3 regions of the Mycolicibacterium grossiae genome follow, and region 3 is predicted to be linked to each of the others. Evidence: predicted binding sites of a transcription regulator. Region 3 holds the regulator's gene; each other region holds the start of a gene.
The links. Region 3 encodes LexA, which represses DNA repair genes until DNA is damaged. Its sites were predicted from a motif close to CGAACANNTGTTCG; they were not measured.
Positions count from the first base shown of each region.

Region 1: a site for LexA is predicted at 2,539-2,552, ahead of FZ046_RS12045 (error-prone DNA polymerase). Genes of this name have one in related genera too.
Region 2: a site for LexA is predicted at 1,694-1,707, ahead of ruvC (crossover junction endodeoxyribonuclease RuvC). Genes of this name have one in related genera too.

Region 1 is NZ_CP043474.1:2,517,176-2,523,329, reverse strand. Features, by position in the region: gene FZ046_RS12045 (error-prone DNA polymerase) at 1-2,525, opposite strand, end outside; gene FZ046_RS12040 (hypothetical protein) at 2,839-3,135, shown strand; gene FZ046_RS12035 (DUF899 domain-containing protein) at 3,280-3,960, shown strand; gene FZ046_RS12030 (MaoC family dehydratase) at 3,964-4,833, opposite strand; gene FZ046_RS12025 (SDR family oxidoreductase) at 4,916-6,154, shown strand, end outside.
Region 2 is NZ_CP043474.1:3,661,134-3,667,287, reverse strand. Features, by position in the region: gene ruvB (Holliday junction branch migration DNA helicase RuvB) at 1-498, opposite strand, end outside; gene ruvA (Holliday junction branch migration protein RuvA) at 505-1,092, opposite strand; gene ruvC (crossover junction endodeoxyribonuclease RuvC) at 1,089-1,661, opposite strand; gene FZ046_RS17730 (hypothetical protein) at 1,765-2,079, opposite strand; gene FZ046_RS17725 (mechanosensitive ion channel family protein) at 2,225-3,460, shown strand; gene FZ046_RS17720 (TetR/AcrR family transcriptional regulator) at 3,464-4,063, opposite strand; gene FZ046_RS17715 (alpha/beta fold hydrolase) at 4,127-4,975, shown strand; gene FZ046_RS17710 (YebC/PmpR family DNA-binding transcriptional regulator) at 4,985-5,740, opposite strand; gene FZ046_RS17705 (TetR/AcrR family transcriptional regulator) at 5,827-6,154, opposite strand, start outside.
Region 3 is NZ_CP043474.1:3,535,982-3,542,135, forward strand. Features, by position in the region: gene FZ046_RS17035 (acyl-CoA dehydrogenase family protein) at 1-1,139, shown strand, start outside; gene FZ046_RS17040 (LGFP repeat-containing protein) at 1,298-3,571, shown strand; gene lexA (transcriptional repressor LexA) at 3,577-4,278, opposite strand; gene FZ046_RS17050 (LysM peptidoglycan-binding domain-containing protein) at 4,490-4,936, shown strand; gene nrdR (transcriptional regulator NrdR) at 5,036-5,506, shown strand; gene FZ046_RS17060 (PhzF family protein) at 5,515-6,154, opposite strand, start outside.

The sequences.
Region 1 (6,154 bases), 1.0 Mb from region 3:
TGCCGTCGGGCGTCGGCCACCAGGCTCTGCGGCGAGTAGAACCCCATCGGCTGCGCCCGGAGCAGCGCTGCGCAGAACACCGCCGGGTGGTGCAGCTTGAACCACGACGAGTAGAACACCAGCGACGCGAAGCTCAGCGAATGGCTCTCCGGAAAGCCGAAGTTCGCGAACGCCTCGAGCTTCTCGTAGATCCGGTCGGCCACCGCACCGGTGATGCCGTGCCGGGTGCGCATGCCGTCGTAGAAGCGGTCCCGCAGCCGGTGCATCCGTTCGGTGGAACGCTTGGACCCCATCGCGCGGCGCAGCTGGTCGGCCTCGGCTGCGGAGAACCCGGCACAGTCGACCGCCAGCTGCATCAGCTGCTCCTGGAACAGCGGCACCCCCAGCGTCTTGTGCAGCGCCGGTTCCATCGACGGGTGGTCGTAGGTCACCTCCTCTTCGCCGTTGCGCCGCTTGATGTACGGGTGCACCGAGCCGCCCTGGATGGGTCCGGGCCGGATGAGCGCCACTTCGACCACCAGGTCGTAGAACACCCGCGGCTTGAGCCGGGGCAGGGTGGCCATCTGCGCGCGGGACTCCACCTGGAACACGCCCACCGAGTCGGCGCGCTGCAGCATCTCGTAGACCGCCGGCTCGGAGAGGTCGAGCTGCGCCAGGTCGACGTCGAGGCCCTTGTGCTCGGCGACGAGGTCGATGCAGTAGTGCAGCGCCGAGAGCATGCCCAGGCCCAGCATGTCGAACTTCACCAAACCGATTGCGGCGCAATCGTCCTTGTCCCACTGCAGCACGCTGCGGTTCTCCATGCGGGCCCACTCCACGGGGCAGACGTCGGCGATCGGCCGGTCGCAGATCACCATGCCGCCGGAGTGGATGCCCATGTGCCGCGGCAGGTTCTTCACCTGCAGCGCCAGGTCGATCACCGACTCGGGGATGTCCTCCACGTCGGGCGAGTCGGGCAGGCCGTTCCACCGGCTGATGTGCTTGCTCCACGCGTCCTGCTGCCCTTGGGAGAAGCCGAGCGCCCGGGCCATGTCGCGCACCGCGCTGCGCCCGCGGTAGGTGATGACGTTGGCCACCTGGGCGGCGTAGTCGCGGCCGTAGCGCTCGTAGACGTACTGGATCGCCTGCTCGCGCAGGTCGGACTCGATGTCGATGTCGATGTCGGGGGGCCCGTCGCGCGCCGGCGACAGGAACCGTTCGAAGAGCAGGTCGTTGGCCACCGGGTCGACGTTGGTGACGCCCAGGGCGTAGCAGACCGCGGAGTTGGCCGCCGACCCCCGGCCCTGGGCGAGGATGCCGTTCTCCCGGCAGAACCGGGTGATGTCGTCGACCACCAGGAAGTAGCCCGGGAAGTCGAGTTGGGCGATCACCCGCAGCTCGTGCTCGATCTGCTCGTAGGCGCGCGACGCCCGCTGCGGCGGACCGTACCGGCGGTGCGCGCCGACCATGGTCAGGTGGCGCAGCCAGCTGTTCTCGGTGTGCCCCTCGGGGACGTCGAACGGCGGCAACTTGGGCGCGATCAGCGCCAGCCCGAACGCGCACTGTTCACCGAGATCCGCTGCGGCGGTGACCGCGTCGGGGCGGTGGGCGAACAACCGGGCCATCTCGTCCCCGGACCGCAGGTGCGCCCCACCCAGCGGAGCGAGGTAGCCGGCCGCCTCGTCCATCGAGTGGCGCGCCCGGATGGCGCCCATCGCCATGGCGAGCCGCCCGCGCGAGGGCTCGGCGAAGTGCGCTCCGGTGGTGGCGACGACGCCGACGCCGAAGCGGGGCGCCAGATCGGCCAGGATGGCGTTGCGTTCGTCGTCGAGCGGATGGCCGTGCCGACTCAGTTCGATGCTGACCCGGTCCGCCCCGAACCGGTCCACCAGGTCGGCGAGTGCGGCCGCGGCGGCGTCCGGTCCGCCACTCGAGAGTGCCTGCCGCACATGCCCCTTGCGGCATCCGGTCAGGACGTGCCAGTGCCCGCCGGCGGCCTCGGTCAGCGCGTCGTAGTCGTATCGCGGCCTGCCCTTCTCGCCGCCTGCGAGGTGGGCCGCCGAGATCTGACGGGACAGCCGCCGGTAACCCTCGGGGCCGCGGGCGAGCACCAGCAGGTGCGGGCCGGGCGGGTCGGGATCCTCGGTGCGGGGCACGTTGCTCAGCGACAGCTCGGCGCCGAACACCGTCGCCACGCCGAGTTCCTGCGCGGCCTCGGCGAACCGCACCACGCCGTACAGCCCGTCGTGGTCGGTGAGGGCGATGGCGCGCAGGCCCAACCGGGCCGCCTCCTCGACCAGTTCCTCCGGCGTGCTCGCCCCGTCGAGGAAGCTGTACGCCGAGTGGGCGTGCAGTTCGGCGTACGGGACCGCCGAGCGGCCGCGCACCTCCCCGACCGGCTCGTAGGCGCCACGCTTGCGCGACCAGGCAGGACTGTCCCCGCCGTCGCCGGGCGGCTCGGCCATGGGGATCCCGGCCCGACGCGGCTTGCTGGTGAGGACGCGCTCCATCTCACCCCAGCTCGGCGGGCCGTTGAACCAATCCACGCGCCCAGTCTATCGAACGTGCGTTCGATGCGCGCATCGGACGGTCACGTCGAATTCTCGAAGGACGAAGCCATTCCCATGAGATTCCGATGAATCGTTCGACAATCGGATTACCAAACCTTCGCGGCGGCAATATCGTGGGGGACACGACGCATCGAGCCGGCCGAATCACGTTGCGCCACAATGCTCGACACCCCGATACCCTCCCCGAAACGGGGAGGGTCTCTTATTCATCTGAGCACCGAAACGCCATTCTATGAATTCGCCCAGTCGTCCTTTACGCGGTCGATCGAACGCCCATACCGTCGATGACATGAGGATGAACGAGACGAGAACACGGAGTCCCTTCGGCGTCACGGTGGCGGTCACGGCGGCGCTGTTCGCGGCGGCACTCGGGTCCGCCGCCACGGCGCAGGCGCTACCGAGCGGCGGCGAGGACGCCGCGGGCGCCATCGCCGAACTCGAGGCGCAGGGCTATCAGGTCCACGTCAACGGATCGCACCGCACGTCGTGGGACGGCTGCCAGACCACCCGGGTGCACGCGCCGGAACTGGACGGTGACTGGGGCACCGCCCACGTGACCGTCCACTGCACCACCGAGACGCCCTGACCGTTGCGATGACTTCTCGCCGTCTTCGGGGTCACCATGTCGGAAGAGCCCGTCGGGCAGGACCCGCATCCCACAGGAGGCACCGTGACCCCGAAGACACCGACCACCGAGACCCAGACCCCCGAGACACAGACCCCCGGCACCATGACCGCCGCCCCACCGGTCGTCGACCACGCCACCTGGCGTACCACGCTGGACGAGCTGCGCCGCCGCGAGAAGGCGGCCACCCGTGAACTGGACGCCATCGCCGCGCAGCGCCGCCGGCTGCCGATGGTCCGACTGCCCGACTACACGCTCACCGGCGCCGACGGCCCGGTCCGGCTCGCCGACCTGTTCGACGGGCGCAGCCAGCTCATCACCTACCACCACATGTGGAGCGACGGCGCCGAGTGGCAGTGCGGCGGCTGCACGGGGTTCACCTCGCAGTTCACCCGGCTCGACTTCCTCGACGCCTACGACGCCCGGTTCGTGATCGTGACCAACGGCCCGATCACCGAGGCGCTGGCGTACAAGGCGAAGGTCGGCAACCAGATGGACTGGTACTCCGCCGCCGGGACGACGTTCGGCGCCGACGTCGACGCCGCGCCCGGCGAGGGTTTCGCCGTCAACGTGTTCCTGCGCGACGGCGACACCGTGTATCGCACGTGGCACACCAACGGGCGCGGCACCGAGCAGCTCAGCCACACCTTCGCGCTGATCGACCTGTTGCCGTTCGGCCGGCAGGAGGAGTGGCAGGACTCCCCCGACGGCTGGCCGCAGAGTCCCACCTACTCGAAGTGGCTGGACTCGCCGGCCGTCGCGGGCCTCTACGGACCGACGGCCTGAGTCTCAGTCGACGTACTCCGCGGTGCCGTCCTCGAGCACGACGCGCGAGTTCGACCCGTCGGCGCCGGCGGCCTCGGTGCGGTACACGGCGTGGCCGGGCTCGGTGCGCCACACCGACGTCGTCAACGTCTCGCCGGGGAACACCGGGGAGGTGAACCGGGCGCCGACGGCGCGGATCCTGGTCGCGTCACCACCGCCGAGTTCGGCCACCAGCACGCGGCCCGCGACGCCGTAGGTGCACAGGCCATGCAGGATCGGCTTCGGGAAGCCGGCGAGGTTCTGCGCGAACCACGGATCGGAGTGCAGCGGGTTGCGGTCCCCGGAGAGCCGGTAGATCAGCGGCTGGTCCTCGGTGGTGGGCAGGGCGACCGACGCGTCCGGGGCCCGGTCGGGGATCGCCGGTGCGACCGCGCGCTCACCCGGCCGACCACCGAAACCACCCTCACCGCGGATCACCGCGGTCGACCAGGACTCGGCCACGACCTCTCCGGTGTCCGGGTCGGTACCGGTGCCCTTGAGCACCAGGATGGCGTTCTTGCCCTCGCCCTTGTCCTGGATGTCGGCCACCTCGGAGGTGACGTCGAGCGCTCCGGCCGGGGACAGCGGGCGGTGCAGGCGGATGCGCTGACTGCCGTGCAGCAGCATCGCCCAGTTGAAGTCGCCGACGTGCGCGGCGGCACCCCAGGCGGGGCAGGCAATGACGGCGTAGGTGGGCAGCACCTGCTGCGGGACGTCGTGGCTGTTCTCGGTGGTGAATGCGAGATCCGCCGTGCCGCAGCCGACGCCGAGCGCGTAGAGCAGCGTGTCGCGGTCGGTCCACGAGAAGCGCTGCGGATCGGTCGTGGCGCCGATGGCGTCGGGGTTGATCGGCATGGGGTCTCCTCGCAGGACGGGCGCCGGACGGTCGTCTCGGACAGTAGCCGGGTGGTTGACGCCGCACGCCGCGCGGGTGACCATGGCTCTCGTGCGCTATGTCGTTACCGGCGGTACCGGGTTCATCGGACGCCGGGTCGTCACCGAGATCCTGTCCCGTCCCGATGCCCACGACGCCGACGTGCGGGTACTGGTCCGCCGCGGGTCGCTGGCGACCTTCGAGCGCCTCGCCGAGCAGTGGGGCCGACGGGTGACGCCGCTCGTCGGGGACCTCACCGCGCCCGACCTCGGCCTCGCCCACACCGACGACCTCGGCGACGTCGACCACGTGGTGCACTGCGCCGCGGTCTACGACATCACCGCCGACGACGACGCGCAGCGCGCCGCGAACGTCGACGGCACCCGCGCGGTGATCGACGTCGCGCGGCGGGTGGGCGCCACGCTGCACCACGTCTCGTCGATCGCAGTGGCCGGCACGTTCGACGGCGAGTACACCGAGGACGACTTCGACGTCGGCCAGGACCTTCCCACGCCGTACCACCAGACGAAGTTCGAGGCGGAGTCGCTGGTGCGGTCGATGGCCGGCCCACGGCACCGGATCTACCGGCCGGCCGTGGTCGTCGGCGACTCGCGCACCGGCGAGATGGACAAGGTCGACGGCCCCTACTACTTCTTCGGCGTCCTCGCGCGGCTCGCGGTGCTGCCGTCGCTGTTTCCCATCGCGCTGCCCGACGTCGGCCGGACCAATCTGGTGCCGGTCGACTACGTGGCCGCGGCGCTGGTCGAACTGATGCACCTGCCCGACCGCGACGGCGAGACGTTTCACCTGGTGTCGCCGACGTCGATCGGCCTGCGCGGCATCTACCGCGGGGTCGCCCGGGAAGCGGGTCTGCCGCCGGTGCGCGCCGCCCTGCCACGTGCCACTGCGGCGCCCGTCCTCGCGGCCACCGGCCGGCTGAAGGTGCTGCGCAACATGGCCGCCACGCAGCTCGGCATCCCGGGCGAGGTGCTCGACGTCGTCGAGCTGGCGCCGCGGTTCACCGCCGAGCGCACCACCGCGGCGCTGCGCGGCACCGGCATCGAGGTGCCCGCGTTCGGTTCCTACGCCGGTCGGCTGTGGCGGTACTGGGCCGAACACCTCGACCCCGATCGCGCGCGCCGCGACGATCCGGCGGGCCCGCTGGTCGGCAGGCACGTGGTGATCACCGGCGCGTCGAGCGGAATCGGGCGCGCAGCCGCCGTCGCGATCGCCGAACGCGGCGCCACGGTGTTCGCGCTCGCGCGCAGCGCCGAGGCGCTCGACGACCTCGTCGCGCAGATC
Region 2 (6,154 bases), 130 kb from region 3:
GCCCACCAGGGTGAACGGCGCGACCTCCAGCGGAATCGACGTGGCTCCCGGCCCCTTGCCGACGACGACGTCGACGCGGAAGTCCTCCATCGCGAGGTAGAGCATCTCCTCGGCCGGCCGGGCGATCCGGTGGATCTCGTCGATGAACAGCACGTCGCCCTCGACCAGATTGGACAGCATCGCGGCGAGGTCGCCGGCCCGCTCCAGCGCCGGGCCGGAGGTGACGCGCAGCGACGAGTTGAGTTCGGCCGCGATGATCATCGCCAGCGACGTCTTGCCGAGGCCGGGCGGCCCGGACAGCAGGATGTGGTCGGGCGTGCCGCCGCGGTTCTTCGCCCCCTCGATGACGAGCTGCAATTGTTCGCGGACGCGGGGCTGGCCGATGAACTCGCCCAGCGAGCGCGGCCGCAGGCTGGCGTCGATGTCGCCCTCGCCGACCGTCAGCGCCGGCGACACCTCGCGGGTGTCGGGGTCCTCGGTGTCCTCGAACCTGCCCATCGACGACTACTTCTTCCCCAGCATGGACAGCGCCGCCCGCAGCGCGCTCTGCGTCGTGGCGTCCGGGTCGTCGGCGAGCACCTTGTCGGTGGCGTCCTCGGCCTGCTTGGCGGCGAACCCGAGACCGACGAGCGCCTCCACGACCGGACCGCGGATGCCGTACCCCATGCCGGTCAGCGCCGACCCAGCCGACACCTGACCGATCTTGTCGCGCAGTTCGAGGACCATGCGCTCGGCGCCCCGCTTGCCGATGCCGGGCACCCGGGTCAGGGCCGTGACGTCGCCGTCGCCGAGCGCCGCCCGCAGGGCCGCCGCGTCGTACACCGCGAGCGTCGCCAACGCGATCTTCGGCCCGACACCGGAGACGCCGAGCAGCGTGGTGAACAGGTCGCGGGACTCGGCGTCGGCGAACCCGTAGAGCGTCATCGAGTCCTCGCGCACGATCATCGCGGTGATCAGGCGGGCGTCCGCACCGCGGCGCAACGTGCCGAGGGTCGCCGGGGTGGTCATCACCTTGTAGCCGACGCCGGCGGCCTCGATGACGGCGTGGTCGAGGGCGATGTCGAGCACCTCGCCGCGCACCGACGCGATCACGGCGCGCTCCGCGACACCTGCTTGGCCTTCAGCCGGGCCTGGTACGTGCGCTTCTGCTCGGCGGCCAGCGCCTCGGCCGCGGCCATCCGGGCGATCATCGGCGCGCGCCAGCAGTGACAGATGGCCAGCGCCAGGGCGTCGGCCGCGTCGGCCGGTGTCGGCTTGGCCTGCAGCGCCAGGATCTTCGTGATCATCGTGGTGACCTGGGCCTTGTCCGCGCGACCATTTCCGGTCACCGCGGCCTTGACCTCGCTGGGGGTGTGGAAGTGCACGTCGATGCCCCGTTTGGCGGCCGCCAGCGCGATGACGCCGCCGGCCTGCGCGGTCCCCATCGCGGTGTTGGCGTTGTTGTTGGCGAACACCCGCTCGATGGCGACGACGTCGGGCAGGTGCGTGTCCATCCAATGTTCGACGGTGTCGCTGATGGTGAGCAGACGCAGCGCCAGCGGGTCGTCGGACGGGGTCCGGACGACGTCGACGTCGAGAGCGGTGACCTGCCGTCCCCGCCCGCTCTGGATCACCGACAGGCCACACCGGGTGAGCCCGGGGTCGACGCCCATCACGCGCACGCCACTCCCCTTCACTCGAAACGCTCACGGCCCGAACAGCTGTTCGATCCTAGCCCGCCGGCGTCGCGGTGGCGGTCAGGGACACGCCCACCGGGTCAGAGCGTCACAGCACGAAGTGACCGGAGCGGCGACCCGCAGCGATGGTCAGGGCCAGGTCGGCGACACGGGCCCGCGCATGGCGCGAGCCGCGCACCAGCTCGTGGCCGACCTGGGTGCCGTCCCGCTCGATGACGATGCGCCACCGGACGCCGCAGAACTTGGCGGCGTACCAGACGGGCCACAGCACGACGAACGGCACGGCGACGACGAGGCTGAGGAGGAACCAGTCGAGGTCGATGACGTCGGTCACGTCGGGAAACGGCCACCAGCGCCGATGCACGTTCCACTGCACGCCGTTGGGGTCGGTCACCGCTGCCACGGGGTCATTGTGCGCACGATGTGACGACGTCGTGGCCCGACGGGCAGATTGAACTCCCGCCATGGCGGATATGGGGAGTGACGGCGGTGTCATTCCACCGCCTCGACCGAAGCCGAACCCGATCCGTGGGAGCTGATTTCACGCAATGCCCGACGAGAACGAACTGGAGTCTGCAACCAACCTCGCGGTCACCCTGGCCTGGGTGGCAGGTGCGGTGGTCATCGCCTATCTCGTGGGGGTGGTCCTCACCTGGGTGCTGAGACGCATCGGCCGGCGCAGCGCGGTGGTCGACGACGTCGCGACGTACAGCCGTCTCCCGGTACGGGCCACCCTGACGGTGCTGGCCGCACAGATCGCCGTGCAGCGGACGAGCGACGATTCGGATTCCTGGCGCGGGTGGGTGGACCACACGCTGCTGATCGTCAACATCGCGACCTTCACCTGGCTGGTGGTCAGTTTCGTGTTCGTGGCCGAGCGCCGTGCGATCTCGCGGTTCGCCGGCGGTGACGACGAGATCACCGACGCCGACCGCCGGTGGCGGCGGGTGCGCACGCAGGTCGAGGTGCTGCGCCGGCTCGCCATCGCGGTCGTCGTGGTGCTCGGCGTCGCGGCGATCCTCATGACGTTCCCGGCGTTCTCCGACATCGGCACCACGCTGTTCGCCTCGGCCGGTGTCCTGTCGGTGGTCGCCGGTCTGGCGGCGCAGACGTCGCTCGGTGCGCTGTTCGCCGGCATGCAGATCGCGTTCTCCGGGGCCATCCGCGTCGGCGACGTCGTGGAACTCGACGAGGGCCGCTGGTGGGGCCGCATCGAGGAGATCACCCTCACCTACGTGGTGGTGCGGCTGTGGGACGAACGTCGGCTGGTGCTGCCGTCGACCTACTTCACCACGACCCCGTTCGAGAATTGGACCCGCAACGCGACCGAGATCATGGGTGCCGTCGAGTTCGACGTGGACTTCCGGGTGCCGTTCCACGAGATGCGCGCCGAACTGGACCGGCTGCTGGCCCGCAGCGACCAGTGGGACGGCCGCCGCGGCGTGCTGCAGGTGACCGACGCCGTGGGCGGCGTCGTCCGCGTGCGCATCGTGGTCAGCGCGCCCAACGCCGGCGCACTGTTCGACCTGCGCTGCGCGGTGCGCGAGGGCTTGGTGCACTGGCTGCAGCGCGCGGGCGGCGCACTGCCGATGCAGCGGCTGGTGCAGTACGAGCCCGACAACGAGCCCATCACCCACCGGCCGCACGGCGACGGCGAGACGTCACGGGTGGCGTCGAGCCTGTTCTCCGGCAGCCCGGAGGCCGAGGAGCGTGCGCGGGCCTTCGACGAGCGGTGCGTCGATCAGTTCGGCGACGACCTGGCCCGGTTCAACGGCCGCGGCTGACGGTCAGCCGGGCAGGTGCGCCGCGGCGTCGCTCAATGCGACGCCGCGGTAGCCCCGCGCGAGGACGCGGCCCGCGACGAGCAGCGGTTCGGTGCTCCGCAGCGTGCGCGCGAGCACGAAGGCGCCCTCGAGTGCGCCGACCAGCGCGACGGTGACCTCGCGGGCGTCCGACGGTGACAGCCCCCGGGCGGTGAAGTACGCCGTCCCGCCGTCGAGCCACGACCCGAACACGTCCGCTGATGCCGCGCGCAGTTCGTCGACGGTGTCGGCCACCTCGGCCGCCACGCTCGCGACCGGGCACATGTTGGCGTAGCCGGTGCCCGCCATGTCCTCGGCGGCCTGCGCGAACGCCGCCTCGATGGCGACGCCGAGGTCGTCGTGCGGGTCGATGAGCGTCGGGATGAGCAGGCCGTAGGCGGCGCCAGCGTTGACCAGCGCCTCGCGGGCGAGCTGCACCTTGCCGCCTGGAAAGTGGTGGTACAGCGAGCCGATCGGCGCGCCGGACGCCGCGACGACGTCCTTCATCCCCACCGCGGCGTACCCGCGGCGCCGCATCAGTTCCGCCGCGGCGGTCAGGATCGATTCCCGTGTGGTCCTTGCCAAGATCGCCTCCCGTCGAACACACTAGAGCATACGTTCTAGAATCAACGTTCTAATGGAGGCGCCATGGAGGCGGTTCGGGTCGGTGCGGGCACGCTGGAGTATCGCGAGGAGGGCGACCCCGCGGGACCGCCCGTGGTCCTGCTGCACGGACTGCTGATGAACGACACGCAATGGGACCTCGCACTCCCCCTGCTGCCGAGCGGCTTCCGCTACCTGTTGCCGGTGCTTCCGCTGGGCGGGCACCGGATCCCGATGGACGCCGACGCGGACCTCGCGCTGCGCGGCATGGTCGGCATCGTCGCGGACTTCTTCGACGCCCTCGACCTCGACGGCGTGACGCTCGTGGTCACCGATTGGGGCGGTCCGCTGTTCCTCACCGACCTCGGGCGCGACCAGCGCGTCGCACGGCTGGTGATCTGCCCGTCGGAGGCGTTCGACAACTTCCCACCCGGGTTCCCGGGCAAGGTCACCTGGCTGGCCACCCGCACGACCGGCACGGCCGGGCTCGCGATGCGGCAGTTGCGCATCCGGTGGCTGCGCGACCGATTCTTCATGTTCGGGATGATGGCCGCCCGCTCGATTCCGCAGGACGTCGTCACCGCGTGGACCGCGCCCGGCCTGGCCGACGTGCGGATCCGCCGCGACCTGCTGAAGTACGCGCGCACCCGCTTCGACGCCGGCGACCTGGTGCGCGCGACGCGCCGGCTGGCCGACTTCCGTGGTGACGTGCTGGTGCTGTGGAGCCGCAACCGGGTGATGCCCGTGGCGCACGCCGAGGCGCTCGCCGACCTCACCGGCGGGACGCTGCGCTACGTCGACGACGCGAAGGTGCTGGTCATGCTGGACCAGCCCGAGCGGACGGCCCGCGAGATCGGGGCCTTCCTCACCGCGGCGCGGCCGTCACCCCGGTGAGGCGCGCGATCAGCCCTCGTCGAGTTGCGCCGCGACGTCGTCGGGGATGTCGACGTTGGAGAACACGTCCTGCACGTCGTCACTGTCCTCGAGGGCGTCGATGAGCTTGAGCACCTTGCGGGCCCCGTCGACGTCCACCGGCACGGTGACCGAGGGCTGGAAGCTCGCGTCGGCCGAGTCGTAGTCGATGCCCGCCTCCTGCAGCGCGGTGCGCACGGCGACCAGGTCGGTCGGCTCGCTGATGATCTCGAACGCGTCGCCGAGGTCGTTGATCTCCTCGGCGCCGGCCTCGAGCACCGCCGCCAGCACGTCGTCCTCGGTGAGGCCGTTCTTCTCCAGCGTCACGACGCCCTTGCGGGAGAACAGGTAGGCCACCGAGCCCGGGTCCGCCATGTTGCCGCCATTGCGGGTCATCGCGACGCGGACCTCGCCGGCCGCCCGATTGCGGTTGTCGGTCAGGCACTCGACCAGCACGGCCACGCCGTTGGGGCCGTAGCCCTCGTACATGATGGTCTGCCAGTCGGCGCCGCCGGCCTCCTCGCCCGCGCCGCGCTTGCGGGCACGTTCGATGTTGTCGTTGGGCACCGAGGTCTTCTTGGCCTTCTGGATGGCGTCGTAGAGCGTCGGGTTGCCGGCCGGGTCACCGCCGCCGGTGCGGGCGGCGACCTCGATGTTCTTGATCAGCTTGGCGAATTCCTTGCCACGCCGCGCGTCCTTGACGGCCTTCTGATGCTTGGTGGTCGCCCACTTGGAATGGCCGCTCATCGCGCCGCTACCTCTCGATCGTGCTTCGAAGTCCGATCGTCGAGTCTACGTGGACGCCGGGCGTGCACCGAAACGCCGTCGGCTCGTCACCGACGGATGTCGATCAAGGGGTCGACGGCGTAGCGCTGCAGCGTGGGGGCCGCGGCGGCGATCAGCTCGTCGTCACTCATTGACGCGACCGGCTCCACCCGCCAGACGAAGCGCATCAGGGCCAAGCCGATGACCTGCGACGAGATCAACGCACTGCGCCGCAGCCGGTCCTCGTCGTCCGCTCCGAGCCGGGACACCCCGATGAGGCTGCTCTCCACGATGCGCCGCAGCTTTTCCCGCGTCGTGTCGTCGTGCGCCGCCGTAAGCAGCACCGCCCGCAGCACGGGGGCGATCTCGTCGTCGGCCCAGGCGTCGAGCATCGTG
Region 3 (6,154 bases):
GCACCCTGTTCGAGCCCGAGCACGACATGTTCCGCGAGTCCTACCGCTCCTTCCTGGAGCGCCACGTCGCGCCGTTCCACGAGCAGTGGGAGAAGGACAAGATCGTCGACCGCGGCGTCTGGCTGGAGGCCGGCAAGCAGGGCTTCCTCGGCATGGCCGTGCCCGAGGAGTACGGCGGCGGCGGCAACCCCGACTTCCGCTACAACGTGGTGATCACCGAGGAGACCTCGGCGAGCCGGCACAGCGGGCTGGGATTCTCGCTGCAGAACGACGTCATCGCGCCGTACCTGCTGCGGCTGGGCACCGAGGAGCAGAAGCAGCGCTGGCTGCCCGGGTTCTGCTCCGGCGAACTCATCACGGCCATCGCGATGACCGAGCCGGGCACCGGCAGCGACCTGCAGGGCATCAAGACGCGCGCGGTGAAGCAGGACGACGGCAGCTGGATCCTCAACGGTTCGAAGACGTTCATCACCAACGGCGTGCACGCCGACCTGGTCATCGTCGTGGCGCAGACCGACCCCGAGAAGGGCGCCCTGGGCTTCTCGCTGCTCGTCATCGAGCGCGGCATGGAGGGCTTCGAGCGGGGCAGGCACCTCGACAAGATCGGTCTGGACGCCCAGGACACCGCGGAGCTGTCCTTCACCGACGTGCGCGTGCCTGCCGAGAACCTGCTCGGCGACGAGGGCTCCGGCTTCGTCTACCTCATGCAGAACCTGCCCCAGGAGCGCATCAGCATCGCCGTCATGGCGGCCGCCGGCATGGAGGCCGTGCTGGAGCAGACGCTGCAGTACACCAAGGAGCGCAAGGCGTTCGGCAAGCCGATCGGCAGCTTCCAGAACACCCGGTTCACCCTCGCCGAGCTGGCCACCGAGGCCACCGCCGTGCGCGTGCTGGTCGACGAGTTCATCCGGCTGCACCTCGACGAGAAGCTCACGGCGGAGCAGGCCGCGATGGCGAAGTGGTGGGCCACCGAGGCGCAGGTGCGGCTCAACGACCGCTGCCTGCAGCTGCACGGCGGTTACGGCTACATGCGTGAATACCCGGTGGCCAGGGCGTTCCTCGACGCCCGCATCCAGACGATCTACGGCGGAACCACCGAGATCATGAAGGAGATCATCGGCCGCAGCATGGGCGTCTGACGCCGCTGCGGGCGTCCGGCGGCCGTGACGGAAGTGGTACCGGTCGCGCGACACTTGCCCGATACCGCTTGGATATCCCTCAAGATGGACGTCGACTGACGCAGAGTTGACGCACGTGCTACTTCGAGGGAACCGTGAGCGCATCGCGGGGAGGACTGATGACTGGGCTTCGATCCCTGCTGGGCAGGGCCATGGGACGGGCGAGCGTAGCGGTGGTGACGGTGGCCGCCTGCGCGCTGCTCGCGCCGGTGATGCCCACGGCGCTGGCCGACCCGGCAGGTGACGCCGACGCCGCCATCAACGCGGCCTACGACGCCGCGGGCGGTCCCGGGGGCACCCTCGGTCCCAAGGACGGCGGCGTCTACCCGGTGGGCGCGGGCTTCGGGCAGAACTTCGCGAGCGGCCGGATCTTCTTCAGCCCCGGCACCGGTGCGCACGTCATGCAGGGCGCGATCCTGGACAAGTACCTGTCCCTGGGCGGTCCCGGCGACGGCGATCTGGGCTTCCCCGACATCGACGAGGGGGCGGGGCGCGCGCCGAACAGCCGGAACGTGACGTTCAGCGCCGCCGACGACCCCGTCATCTTCTGGACCCCGGACACCGGCGCCCACGTCGTGCGCGGCGCGATCAACGCGGCGTGGGATCAGGTCGGCGGTTCGGCGGGCTCGCTCGGCGTGCCCACCGAGGACGAGGTGTACCGCGGGAACGTGGTGTCGCAGACGTTCACCGGCGGCCAGCTGTCGTGGGACCGCAGCACCAAGGCGTTCACGACGACGCCGCCGGAACTCGCCGATCAGCTCGGCGGAGTGCGGATCCCGGGCGACGCCACCTCGGAAATCGACGCCGCCCGGCGCGCGGCGGGCGGCCCGCTGGGCCCGCTCGGTGCAGCGCAGGGTCCGGCCGAACCGGTCGCCGGGGACGGCCTGGTGCAGACCTTCGACGGCGGGAAGATCTTCTACAGCCCGGCCACGGGCGCCAACGTGCTCACCGGCCAGGTGCTCGCGAAGTACGAGAGCGTCGGCGGACCCGGCGGTGACCTCGGCTTCCCGAAGGCCAACGAGGCCGACGGGGGACTGGCGCCGGCGAGCCGGTTCGCGGCCTTCACCGCCGCCGACGAGCCGGTCATCTTCTGGACACCCGACTTCGGCGCCGTGATCGTCCGTGGGGCGATGAACGCCGCCTGGTCGACGCTCGGCGGCGCCACCGGCACGCTCGGTGCGCCGACCGCCGATCAGACCGAGAGCGACGACGTCGTCACGCAGAAGTTCGCGAACGGCGCCATCTCCTGGAACCGCTCGACCAAGGCCTTCAGCACCGAGCCACCGAACCTCGCCGCCGACCTCGCGGGAGTTCGGGTTCCGGGCCAGGACGCGCCGCAGGCGACCCAGGGCGACGACCCGCAGGCGGCCGCGGACGGCCGACCGTGGTACCGCCAGTGGTGGTGGCTGCTGGTGATCGTGCCGGTGGTGCTGCTCGTCGCGGCGGTGGGGGCCGCCGTGGTGCTGCACCGGCGCCGCGCGGACGACCGCCCGCCGCTCGACCGGTTCGACGACTACGACGACTACGACGACGACCAGGACTTCGAGTCCGGACCGGTGCCGGCCGCCGAGTCCCCGGCCGGGACCGACCAGCCACCGTTCGTGCCGTTGAGCGCATGGGCCATGCCCGGTGAGGGCTCCGACGGCCCGGCCGGCGTACCCGCAGCCGGGCCGGCGCCGGCGCCGGGTGCTTCCGCGGTACCGGACATCGGTCCCGAGGCGAACCTCGACGAGGACCAGGACGCGATCGACACCGCACCGACGCGGGTGGTCTCCGAGGACGCCATACCCGGGAACGAGGTGTCCGGAGATGCGGCGTCCCCCGGCGAAGGGTCCGATCGCGGGCCGGCCGATCGCGGGGCGGCCGACGAGCCGGCGACCGCGGCGTTCGACGAGCTGTTCGGCGGCCGTTCGGAGACCGGTCGGCACGCGGGTAGCGACCCGACCGACGGACCCCTGACGCCCGCCGTAGACCGCGAGGACGAGGCTGCCGACGCGTACGGCCTCGGCGATGACTTCGACGATGGCTTCGGTGACGACGTCCATGACGGCGATCCCGCGCGCGACGAGTTCGACGACCCGGTGTTCGAGGACGCGTTCGCCGCGCCGGTGGCAGGAGCGGCGGCCTCGGCAGCGGCCGATCCGGAGCCGTCGAGCGGCCCGCCCAGCGGTCGGCATGCGGCCATCCAGCTCGACGACACCGCACCGAGTCAGACGTCGCTGCGCCTGGCGCAGGGGGACCCGTACACCGCACCGGCGGGCTACCCGATCAAGGCCGACACCAAGACGGGGCTCTACTGGCTGCCCACCAGCGTGCAGTACGACCGCGTGCGTGCCGAGATCTGGTTCGCCAGTGAGGAGTTCGCGCTGACGAACGGCTTCGTCAGGGGCTAGCGCCGTCAGACCTTGCGGATGACGGTGACGACCTTGCCGAGGATCGCGGCGTCGTTGCCCGGGATCGGATCGAACGCCGGGTTGTGCGGCATCAGCCACACCTGGCCGCGCGTGCGCTTGAACGTCTTGACCGTGGCCTCGCCGTCGATCATGGCGGCCACGATGTCGCCGTTGTCCGCGACGTTCTGCTGCCGGACGACCACCCAGTCGCCGTCGCAGATCGCCGCGTCCACCATCGATTCGCCGACGACCTTGAGCAGGAATAGCGAGCCCTCGCCGACCAGTTCGCGGGGCAGCGGAAAGACGTCCTCGACGGCCTCCTCGGCCAGGATGGGACCACCCGCGGCGATTCGACCCAGCACGGGGACGAAGGTGGGCTCGGGAAGGGCGTCGGAGCCGGCGACGTCGGTCGCGACGATCGGCGTGACGGCATCGTCGGCGCCGCGGACGTCCACGGCGCGTGGGCGGTTGGGGTCGCGCCGCAGATAGCCCTTGCGTTCGAGGGTGCGCAGCTGATGGGCCACCGAGGACGTGGACGTGAGTCCCACGGCGTCGCCGATCTCGCGGATGCTCGGCGGATAGCCGCGGGTGGTCACCGAGGTGCGGATGACCTCGAGGATGGTGCGCTGTCGTTCGGTCAGTCCGGCGTCGTTGCCGGCGGGACGACGTGCGTCCGCGCCGTTCGGCGTGTCGCTGCTGTCACTCATGGCGCCGAATGTAGTCCGAGACCGTTCGAGAATCAAACATGTGTTCGACGCGTGTCGCGGTCGCCGGGGCGTGTCGGTGGCCCCGGATATCGTCGGCAACGATTCGATCACGTGTTCTATTCATCGAACACGTGATCGAGTACATTTCGAACACACAGGCGAACGACCGTTTCCGGAAAGACCGGAAACGCCCGAACCGAAAGGCCTCGCGATGACGATCATCACCCGGGACTACCCCACCGAACTGGTCGCCCGTCCGGTGCGTCCGCGTCCCGCGGCCCGCCGGTCGCCGCAGCGCCGTCGGCCGGCCGCCGCACCGCTGCGCTACTCCGGCACCGGTGTCCTGATGTCGCGGGCTTCGCACCGGCGCAAGCCGATCACGCCGGTCACCACGGTGCTGCTGGCGTTGGTCGCGGCGGGAATCACGGTGTGGCTCGGCCTGGTCGCGCAGTTCGGCGCCGCACCGGAGACGCCGGCGCCGGTGCCCGGGGAGCTGGCCGTGGTCCAGGTCCAGACGGGGGAGTCGCTGCAGCAGCTCGCCGCTCGCATCGCGCCCGACGCCCCGGTCGGCCCGACGGTCGAGCGGATCCGCGAACTGAACGAGCTGGACACCGCGGGTGTCGCGGCCGGGCAGACGCTCATCGCCCCGGTCGGCTGACCCGCCGCCATGCGCCGTGAGACACCCTGCCGTCCCTCGGTACGCTCGTATGGGGCCGGAACATTCCGGTCTCATCCCAGCGGCGGCGAAGGAGCGGTGGTGCACTGTCCGTTCTGTCGTCATCCCGATAGCCGGGTCGTCGACTCCCGCGAGGCCGACGAGGGCCAGGCGATCCGCCGGCGTCGGTCGTGCCCGGAATGCGGCAAGCGGTTCACCACGGTGGAGACCGCCGTGCTCGCCGTCGTGAAGCGCAGCGGGGTCACCGAGCCCTTCAGCCGCGAGAAGGTCGTCAAGGGCGTCCGGCGTGCCTGCCAGGGCCGCGACGTCGCCGACGACGCGCTGCACTTGCTGGCGCAGCAGGTGGAGGACGCCGTGCGCGGGCTCGGTTCGCCCGAGGTACCCAGCAACGAAGTCGGTCTGGCGATCCTGGGTCCGCTGCGCGACCTGGACGAGGTCGCCTACCTGCGGTTCGCGTCGGTGTATCGGTCGTTCTCCTCGGCCGAGGACTTCGAGCGCGAGATCGAGGCGCTGCGCACCCACCGCACCACCAAGGCGGCGCCCGCGCGCTGAGGCGCGCGTCAGCCGACCCGCCGGATGCCGTCGTCGACGACGCGTCCGGCGACGCGAACCCAGCCCTGCGGATCCCACCACGTGCGGATCTGAGATCCCCGCCCCTGCGTGATCACCAGATCGCAGGAGAGATGGTCGGTGATCCGCACCGCCGCCGCGCCGGTGGCCTCGTCCTCGACGATGCCGAGGCCGGGGGCGAACATCCGCGACCGTATGGCACCTGCGGCGCGGTCGGTCCACGCCCACACGTAGTGCTCGACGTCGTCGTCGGTGTAGTCGTCGGGGTCGGCTGCCAGCACCGCCTCGGCCGTGCCGAGGTCGTAGAGCGACATCTCGGGCGCCCAGTCCGCACGCGCCCGGATCACCGTGACGTCCCCGTCGGGCAGCTGTTCGCGATCCACGGCGACGACGCCCGCCGGCACCCGGAGCGTCTTGACCGGCGTCCCGCGTCGCGCGAGCCACCAGCCTGCGCCCACGGTGGGGTGTCCGGCGAACGGCAGTTCCGCGGCGGGAGTGAAGATGTGCGCCGTCGCGCTCGAGGCGCCGGGCGCCGGCAGGTCGACGTAGATCGTCTCGCTGTAGCCCAGTTCGGTGGCCAACGTCTGCCGCTCGCGCGGCGCGACGGCGGCCGCATCGACGACGCCGAGG